Regions from separate parts of the Streptomyces sp. AC627_RSS907 genome, predicted to be linked through region 1. Evidence: riboswitches for the same ligand, from Rfam matches in the RefSeq annotation. Region 1 holds a riboswitch; the other holds the start of a gene.
The links. Region 1 has a riboswitch for glycine ahead of gcvT (glycine cleavage system aminomethyltransferase GcvT). Riboswitches for the same ligand answer to the same signal wherever they lie in the genome.
Positions count from the first base shown of each region.

Region 2: another riboswitch for glycine. It lies ahead of gcvP (aminomethyl-transferring glycine dehydrogenase); the one in region 1 lies ahead of gcvT (glycine cleavage system aminomethyltransferase GcvT).

Region 1 is NZ_JAGMUE010000106.1:6,351-9,750, reverse strand. Features, by position in the region: gene KUM32_RS23325 (enhanced serine sensitivity protein SseB) at 1-411, opposite strand, end outside; gene KUM32_RS23320 (AAA family ATPase) at 487-1,155, opposite strand; glycine riboswitch at 1,312-1,406, shown strand; gene gcvT (glycine cleavage system aminomethyltransferase GcvT) at 1,563-2,681, shown strand; gene gcvH (glycine cleavage system protein GcvH) at 2,792-3,169, shown strand; gene glyA (serine hydroxymethyltransferase) at 3,184-3,400, shown strand, end outside.
Region 2 is NZ_JAGMUE010000098.1:9,276-12,675, forward strand. Features, by position in the region: partial or broken gene KUM32_RS21590 (DNA polymerase IV) at 1-1,294, shown strand, start outside; gene KUM32_RS21595 (PRC-barrel domain-containing protein) at 1,210-1,587, opposite strand; glycine riboswitch at 1,724-1,819, shown strand; gene gcvP (aminomethyl-transferring glycine dehydrogenase) at 1,996-3,400, shown strand, end outside.

The DNA of each region.
Region 1 (3,400 bases):
GGTGCGGCCGGCCCGGCACAGCTCGGCGACGGCCGGCGGCGGCAGCGGGATGCCGACCACGCCGTCCGGGTTCACGGCGATGCCGACCTGCGGGGGCAGGCCGCGGGCGAACTCCGCGGCGGGGGCGATGGTGTACGCCATGTGGGGGCCGGTGACCTGGCGGAGCTGTTCCTCGGAGCTGAACACCGGCACGTAGGCCTGGCCGTCGATCTCCAGGGAGGGCAGGTCGAGGGGGCCGCTGTGCGGGCCGCCGCCGTTCGGCAGCGGTATCCACAGGAAGCTGCGGCCGAGCACCTCGACGATCCGGCCACCGGCGCCCGGCACGCCGAGGGAGGCGGACAGCACCTCCTCCAGCTCGTTGCCGGGCCATCCGCCGTGCGGGTGGGGGTGCGCCTGTGCCGGGAAGTCCATCTGCCTACCGCCTGACTGGTACCACTGCTGTGGCTGGAAAGGCTAACCCGTTCGGCCCCGCGGCCCTACGGTCCGTCACCCCGTGAAGGCGATCCGGCGCAGCGTGTCCGCCGCCACCCGGTCCAGGATGACCGCCGAGGCGCAGCCGCCGGGCAGCGTGCCCTCGGTGACGGAGCGCAGCAGGCGGGCGTTGGCCGTGCGGTGCCGCAGGAACGCGTACCGGGAGACGCCCCGGCCGCGCTCGCGCTGGCCGGCCAGGGCCTCGCCGGGGTCGACGTCGAGCAGCAGCAGGTGCAGGGTGGCCTCGCGGCGGCGGGCCTCGCGGGCCAGCCAGCGGCGCACCCACGTCTGGGTGCCGCAGTCGTGTACGACGACGCCCTCGCCGGAGCGCAGGGCGCGGCGCAGTCCGGCGTAGTGGGCGATGCGGACGAGGGGGCGGTACAGGGCGTACGGCAGGAAGCGCGGCATGCGGCGGTCCCAGCGGTCGCGGGTGTCCTGGGAGTCGATGCGTCGGCCGCGGACGGTCCGCTCCATCAGGGTGGACTTCCCGCTGCCGGGCAGGCCGGTGATCACCACCAGGTCGCGGGGGCCGAAGAGCAGGGCGTGCGGGCTGCGGCCGTCCCGGCCCCGCAGGTCGCGGACGACGGATGCGGTCGGTGCGGCGCATGCTTCCGGTGCCGGGACCACGGGCTGCTTCGGCAGCGCGAGACCCGAGGTGGTGGCGTACGCCGTGGTCCTGTTCACCGTGATCGTCCTCCCCTGGGGCGGTTCACGAGTTCCCATCCCCGTCGAGTGTAAAGAGAAGGTAATACGCGGGTCTCGCGTTTTGGTGCGCTTCGTGCCACAGGCCGGTCACAACGGCGGTGCTACTGTGGCGGCGCCAACTGCATACCGGCCGTTTGAATCCGCGCGGGAGAGTCCCCGGCTGTCGTCGGGGCGCCGAAGGAGCAAGTCCCTCCCTTGAATCTCTCAGGCCCCGTTACCGCGCGGGCGAGGCACATCTGAAAAGCGGGCCGCCGCTCGACGGCTGCCCCACCCAAGGTGCAAGTCCTGATCGCCGCGCTCCGGTGGTCACGGCGAACCTCTCAGGTTCCGATGACAGATGGGGAGGATCGACCTCGCCCGTCCTGTCCCTGGGAGACGACCGACCGATGAGCAGTACAGAACTCCGCCGTACCGCGCTGGATGCCACGCACCGCGCGCTGGGCGCGACGATGACCGACTTCGCCGGCTGGGACATGCCCCTGCGCTACGGCTCCGAGCGCGACGAGCACGTCGCCGTGCGCACCCGGGCCGGTCTCTTCGACCTCTCGCACATGGGTGAGATCACGGTCACCGGCCCGCAGGCCGCGGCCCTCCTCGACCACGCGCTGGTCGGCAACATCGGGAGCGTGAAGCCGGGCCGGGCCCGCTACACCATGATCTGCCGCGAGGACGGCGGCATCCTGGACGACCTGATCGTCTACCGGCTGGGCGAGACCGACTACATGGTCGTCGCCAACGCCTCCAACGCCCAGGTGGTGCTGGACGCGCTGACCGAGCGCGCCGCCGGCTTCGACGCCGAGGTCCGCGACGACCGCGACGCCTACGCGCTGCTCGCCGTGCAGGGCCCCGAGTCCCCCGGGATCCTCAAGAGCCTCACCGACGCCGACCTGGACGGCCTGAAGTACTACGCCGGCCTGCCCGGCACGGTCGCGGGCGTCCCGGCGCTCATCGCGCGCACCGGCTACACCGGCGAGGACGGCTTCGAGCTGTTCGTGCGGCCCGAGCACGCCGTGGAGCTGTGGCGGGCGCTGACCGAGGCGGGCGAGGGCGTCGGGCTGGTCCCGTGCGGTCTGTCCTGCCGGGACACGCTCCGCCTGGAGGCGGGCATGCCGCTGTACGGGCACGAGCTGACGACGGAGCTGACGCCCTTCGACGCCGGGCTCGGCCGGGTGGTGAAGTTCGAGAAGGAGGGCGACTTCGTGGGGCGCGCCGCGCTGGCCGAGGCCGCCGAGCGCGCCGCCGCCACGCCTCCCCGCGTCCTGGTCGGCCTGGTCGCCGAGGGCCGCCGGGTCCCGCGCGCCGGGTACGCGGTCGTCGCCGGCGGCGAGGTGGTCGGCGAGGTCACCTCCGGCGCGCCGTCCCCGACGCTGGGCAGGCCGATCGCCATGGCGTACGTCGACGCGGCGCACGCGGCCGTGGGCACGCCGGGGGTCGGCGTGGACATCCGGGGCACCCACGAGCCGTACGAGGTCGTGGCGCTGCCCTTCTACAAGCGCCAGAAGTAGGCACCGGGCGTCGCGGAGCCCTTGCCGTTCCGCCCGTCCTCGCTGCTCACCAGCGGTTACAGCACTCCCCCGTTCACCAGCACTCCCGCGCGTACAGGAGAATCCAGGCCATGAGCAACCCCCAGCAGCTGCGCTACAGCAAGGAGCACGAGTGGCTGTCGGACGCCGAGGACGGCGTCTCGACGGTCGGCATCACGGAGCACGCGGCGAACGCGCTCGGTGACGTCGTCTTCGTCCAGCTCCCCGAGGTCGGTGCCACCGTGTCCGCGGGCGAGACCTGCGGCGAACTGGAGTCGACCAAGTCGGTCTCCGACCTGTACTCCCCCGTCTCCGGCGAGGTCACCGAGGTCAACGAGGACGTCGTCAACGACCCGTCGCTGGTGAACTCCGCGCCCTTCGAGGGCGGCTGGCTGTTCAAGGTACGGGTGAGCGAGGAGCCGGGCGACCTGCTCTCCGCCGCCGAGTACACCGAATTCGCCGGCGCCTGAGGAGTCACGGACGCATGTCGCTTCTGAACACCCCCCTGCACGAGCTCGACCCCGACGTCGCCGCCGCCGTCGACGCCGAGCTGGGCCGCCAGCAGTCCACCCTCGAGATGATCGCCTCCGAGAACTTCGCCCCGGTCGCGGTCATGGAGGCGCAGGGCTCGGTCCTCACCAACAAGTACGCCGAGGGCTACCCCGGCCGCCGCTACTACGGCGGCTGCGAGCACGTCGACG
Region 2 (3,400 bases), on a different contig from region 1:
CGAGCAGGTGATGCGGCTGCTGCGCGCGCTGTCGCCGCTGGTGGAGCCGCTGAGCCTGGACGAGGCCTTCGTGGACCTGGAGGCCGGCGGGGCGGCCGCCGACGCGGAGGCGGCCCGGCTGGCCGGGGAGAAGCTGCGCACCGACATCAGGGCCGTCACCGGCCTGACCGGATCGGTGGGGCTGGCCGCCTCGAAGATGCTCGCCAAGATCGCCTCGGAGGAGGCCAAGCCCGACGGGCTGGTCCTGATCAGGCCGGGGACGGAGCGGGCCATGCTGCAGCCGATGTCCGTCCGGACGCTGCCCGGTGTGGGACCGGCGACGGGTGACCACCTGCGGCGGGCCGGGATCACCACGGTCGGCGAGCTCGCCGAGGCCGGCGAGGACGAGCTCGTACGGCTCCTGGGCAAGGCGCACGGGCACGCCCTGTACGCCATGGCCCTGGCCCGTGACGAGCGGCCCGTGGTGGCGGAGCGGGAGACCAAGTCGGTGTCGGTCGAGGACACGTACGACGTGGACATCCACGACCGGGTGCGGGTCGGCTCGGAGGTGCGGCGGCTGGCCGACCGGTGCGTACGACGGCTGCGCGGGTCCGGGCTGTCCGGGCGGACCATCGTGCTCAAGGTGCGGCGGTACGACTTCTCCACGCTGACGCGCTCCGAGACGCTGCGGGGGCCCACGGACGATCCGGCGGTGGTACGGGAGGCGGCGGCCCGGCTGCTGGACTCGGTGGACACCACGGGCGGCGTGCGGCTGCTCGGGGTCGGCGTCAGCGGGCTCGCCGACTACACGCAGGAGGACCTGTTCGCGCAGGCGGCCGGGGACCGGGCCGGCGAAGACGCCGAGGAGCCCGACGCCGGGGCCGCCGAGGCGCACCCTCCGGCGCCCGCCGAGCGCCGGTGGCCGCCGGGGCACGACGTGCGGCACGCGGAGTACGGCCACGGGTGGGTGCAGGGCAGCGGGCTGGGGCGGGTCACCGTGCGGTTCGAGACGCCGTACTCGCCAAGGGGCCGGGTGCGGACCTTTCCGGTGGACGACCCGGACCTGTCGCCGGCGGACCCGCTCCCGTTGGTCCGGCCCGTCGCACGAAGACCCGAGGACGCGGGAGACACGACCGGGGAGGCGCGACCTGCTGCCGACGCGGAGGTGGGCGGCCCCGCGGGCTCGGTGCACCCGGCGCCCGGTTGAGGGGCCCTCCGGCGGAGGGCGGGTCAGCCCTCCTCGGGACCCTTGCCCGCAAGCTTGCCGAAGTCGCGGTCGGGGAGCGGGGGAGGGGCGGCGACGTCGAGGCCGTAGTGGTGGTAGAGCTGGAGTTCCTGTTCCGGCGAGAGGTGGCGGCCGACGCCGAAGTCGGGGGCCTCCTTGATCAGGGACCGGTCGAAGGGCACGCGCAGGGTTCCGTCGACCAGCTCGCTGGGTTCCAGGGGCACGAAGGCGTCCCTGCTGAAGAGGCCGGTGCGTATGGCCGCCCACTCGGGGACGCCGGTGGCGTCGTCGAGATAGACCTCGTCGACGGTGCCGATCCGGGTGCCGTTGCGGTCGAACGCCTTGCGGCCGATCAGATTGCGCGGGTCGATGTCAGTACGCACGGGCCCTCCACTTGGTCGCACTGGGGTCGCACACCAGCCGCCGAATCATCCGTAAGTACTACAAAAGAGCAGATATGGTCGCTCGGCCACTCGAGCGTCGTGCGGCGGCCTCGCTGGTAGGCTGACAAACGGCTGCTGACCCCGTGCGGGAGAGTCCTCCAGACAGCATCGGAGGCGCCGAAGGAGCAAATCCTCCCCGGAATCTCTCAGGCCCACGTACCGCACGGACGAGGTCACTCTGGAAAGCAGGGCGGGTGTCGACGGCTTCCGCTCTCACCGACGGTGAAAGCCGGCAGCTCTCGGGCGGCCCGGTGAAGCTCTCAGGTCGAGATGACAGAGGGGGAGGCCGTCCGGGTACCCGCGCCGTGGTGCCCCTCGAAGGTCGCGTCAGACCAGGAGGCCTCCGCAATGACCGCCCATCGCACGCCGCTCTCCGAGCTCGAACAGGCAACCCCCTTCGAGCAGCGCCACATCGGCCCCGACCCCGAGGCCCGGGCCAAGATGCTCGCGCAGGTCGGCTACGGTTCGCTCGACGAGCTGACGGCCGCCGCGGTGCCCGATGTGATCAAGAACGCCGACGCTCTCGACCTGCCGGGCGCGCGGTCCGAGGCCGAGGTCCTGGCCGAGCTGCGCTCCCTCGCCGACCGCAACCAGGTCCTCGACTCCATGATCGGCCTCGGCTACTACGGCACCTTCACCCCGCCGGTCATCCTGCGCAACGTCATGGAGAACCCGGCCTGGTACACGGCGTACACGCCGTACCAGCCGGAGATCTCCCAGGGGCGCCTCGAGGCCCTGCTGAACTTCCAGACCATGGTGGCCGAGCTCACCGGCCTGCCCACCTCCGGTGCCTCGCTGCTCGACGAGGGCACCGCCGCCGCCGAGGCGATGGCCCTGTCCCGGCGCATGGGCAAGAACAAGAAGGGCCTCTTCCTGGTCGACGCGGACGCGCTGCCGCAGACCATCGCCGTGCTCCAGACCCGTGCCGAGCCGACCGGCGTCGAGGTCGTCGTCGCCGACCTCACCGAGGGCATCCCGGCCGAGGTCGCCGATCGGGAGATCAACGGCGTCCTCATCCAGTACCCGGGCGCCTCCGGTGCCGTTCGCGACATCAAGCCGGTCGTCGAGCGGGCGCACGAGCTCGGCGCGCTGGTCACCGTCGCCGCCGACCTGCTCGCCCTCACCCTGCTGACGCCGCCCGGCGAGCTGGGCGCGGACATCGCGGTCGGCACGACCCAGCGCTTCGGCGTGCCGATGGGCTTCGGCGGCCCGCACGCCGGCTACATGGCCGTGCACGAGAAGTTCGCGCGCAGCCTGCCCGGCCGCCTGGTGGGCGTCTCCGTGGACGCCGACGGCAACAAGGCCTACCGCCTCGCCCTGCAGACCCGTGAGCAGCACATCCGCCGGGAGAAGGCCACCAGCAACATCTGCACCGCGCAGGTGCTGCTGGCCGTCATGGCCGGCATGTACGCCGTGTACCACGGGCCCGAGGGGCTGCGGGCCATCGCGCGGCGCACGCACCGCTACGCGACGATCACTGCCGCGGGCCTCGCCGCCGGCGGCGTGGAGATCGTGCACGGCTCCTACTTCGACACCGTCACCGCGCGAGTGCCGGGCCGGGCCGCCGAGGTCGTGGGCGCCGCCCGCGAGAACGGCATCAACCTGCGTCTCGTGGACGCCGACCACGTGTCGTTCGCCTGCGACGAGACCACCACGCGCGCGCAGGTGGGCGGCGTGTGGAACGCCTTCGGCGTCGAGGGCGACATCGAGGCGCTGGACGCGGTCACCGGGGAGTCGCTGCCCGAGGCGCTGC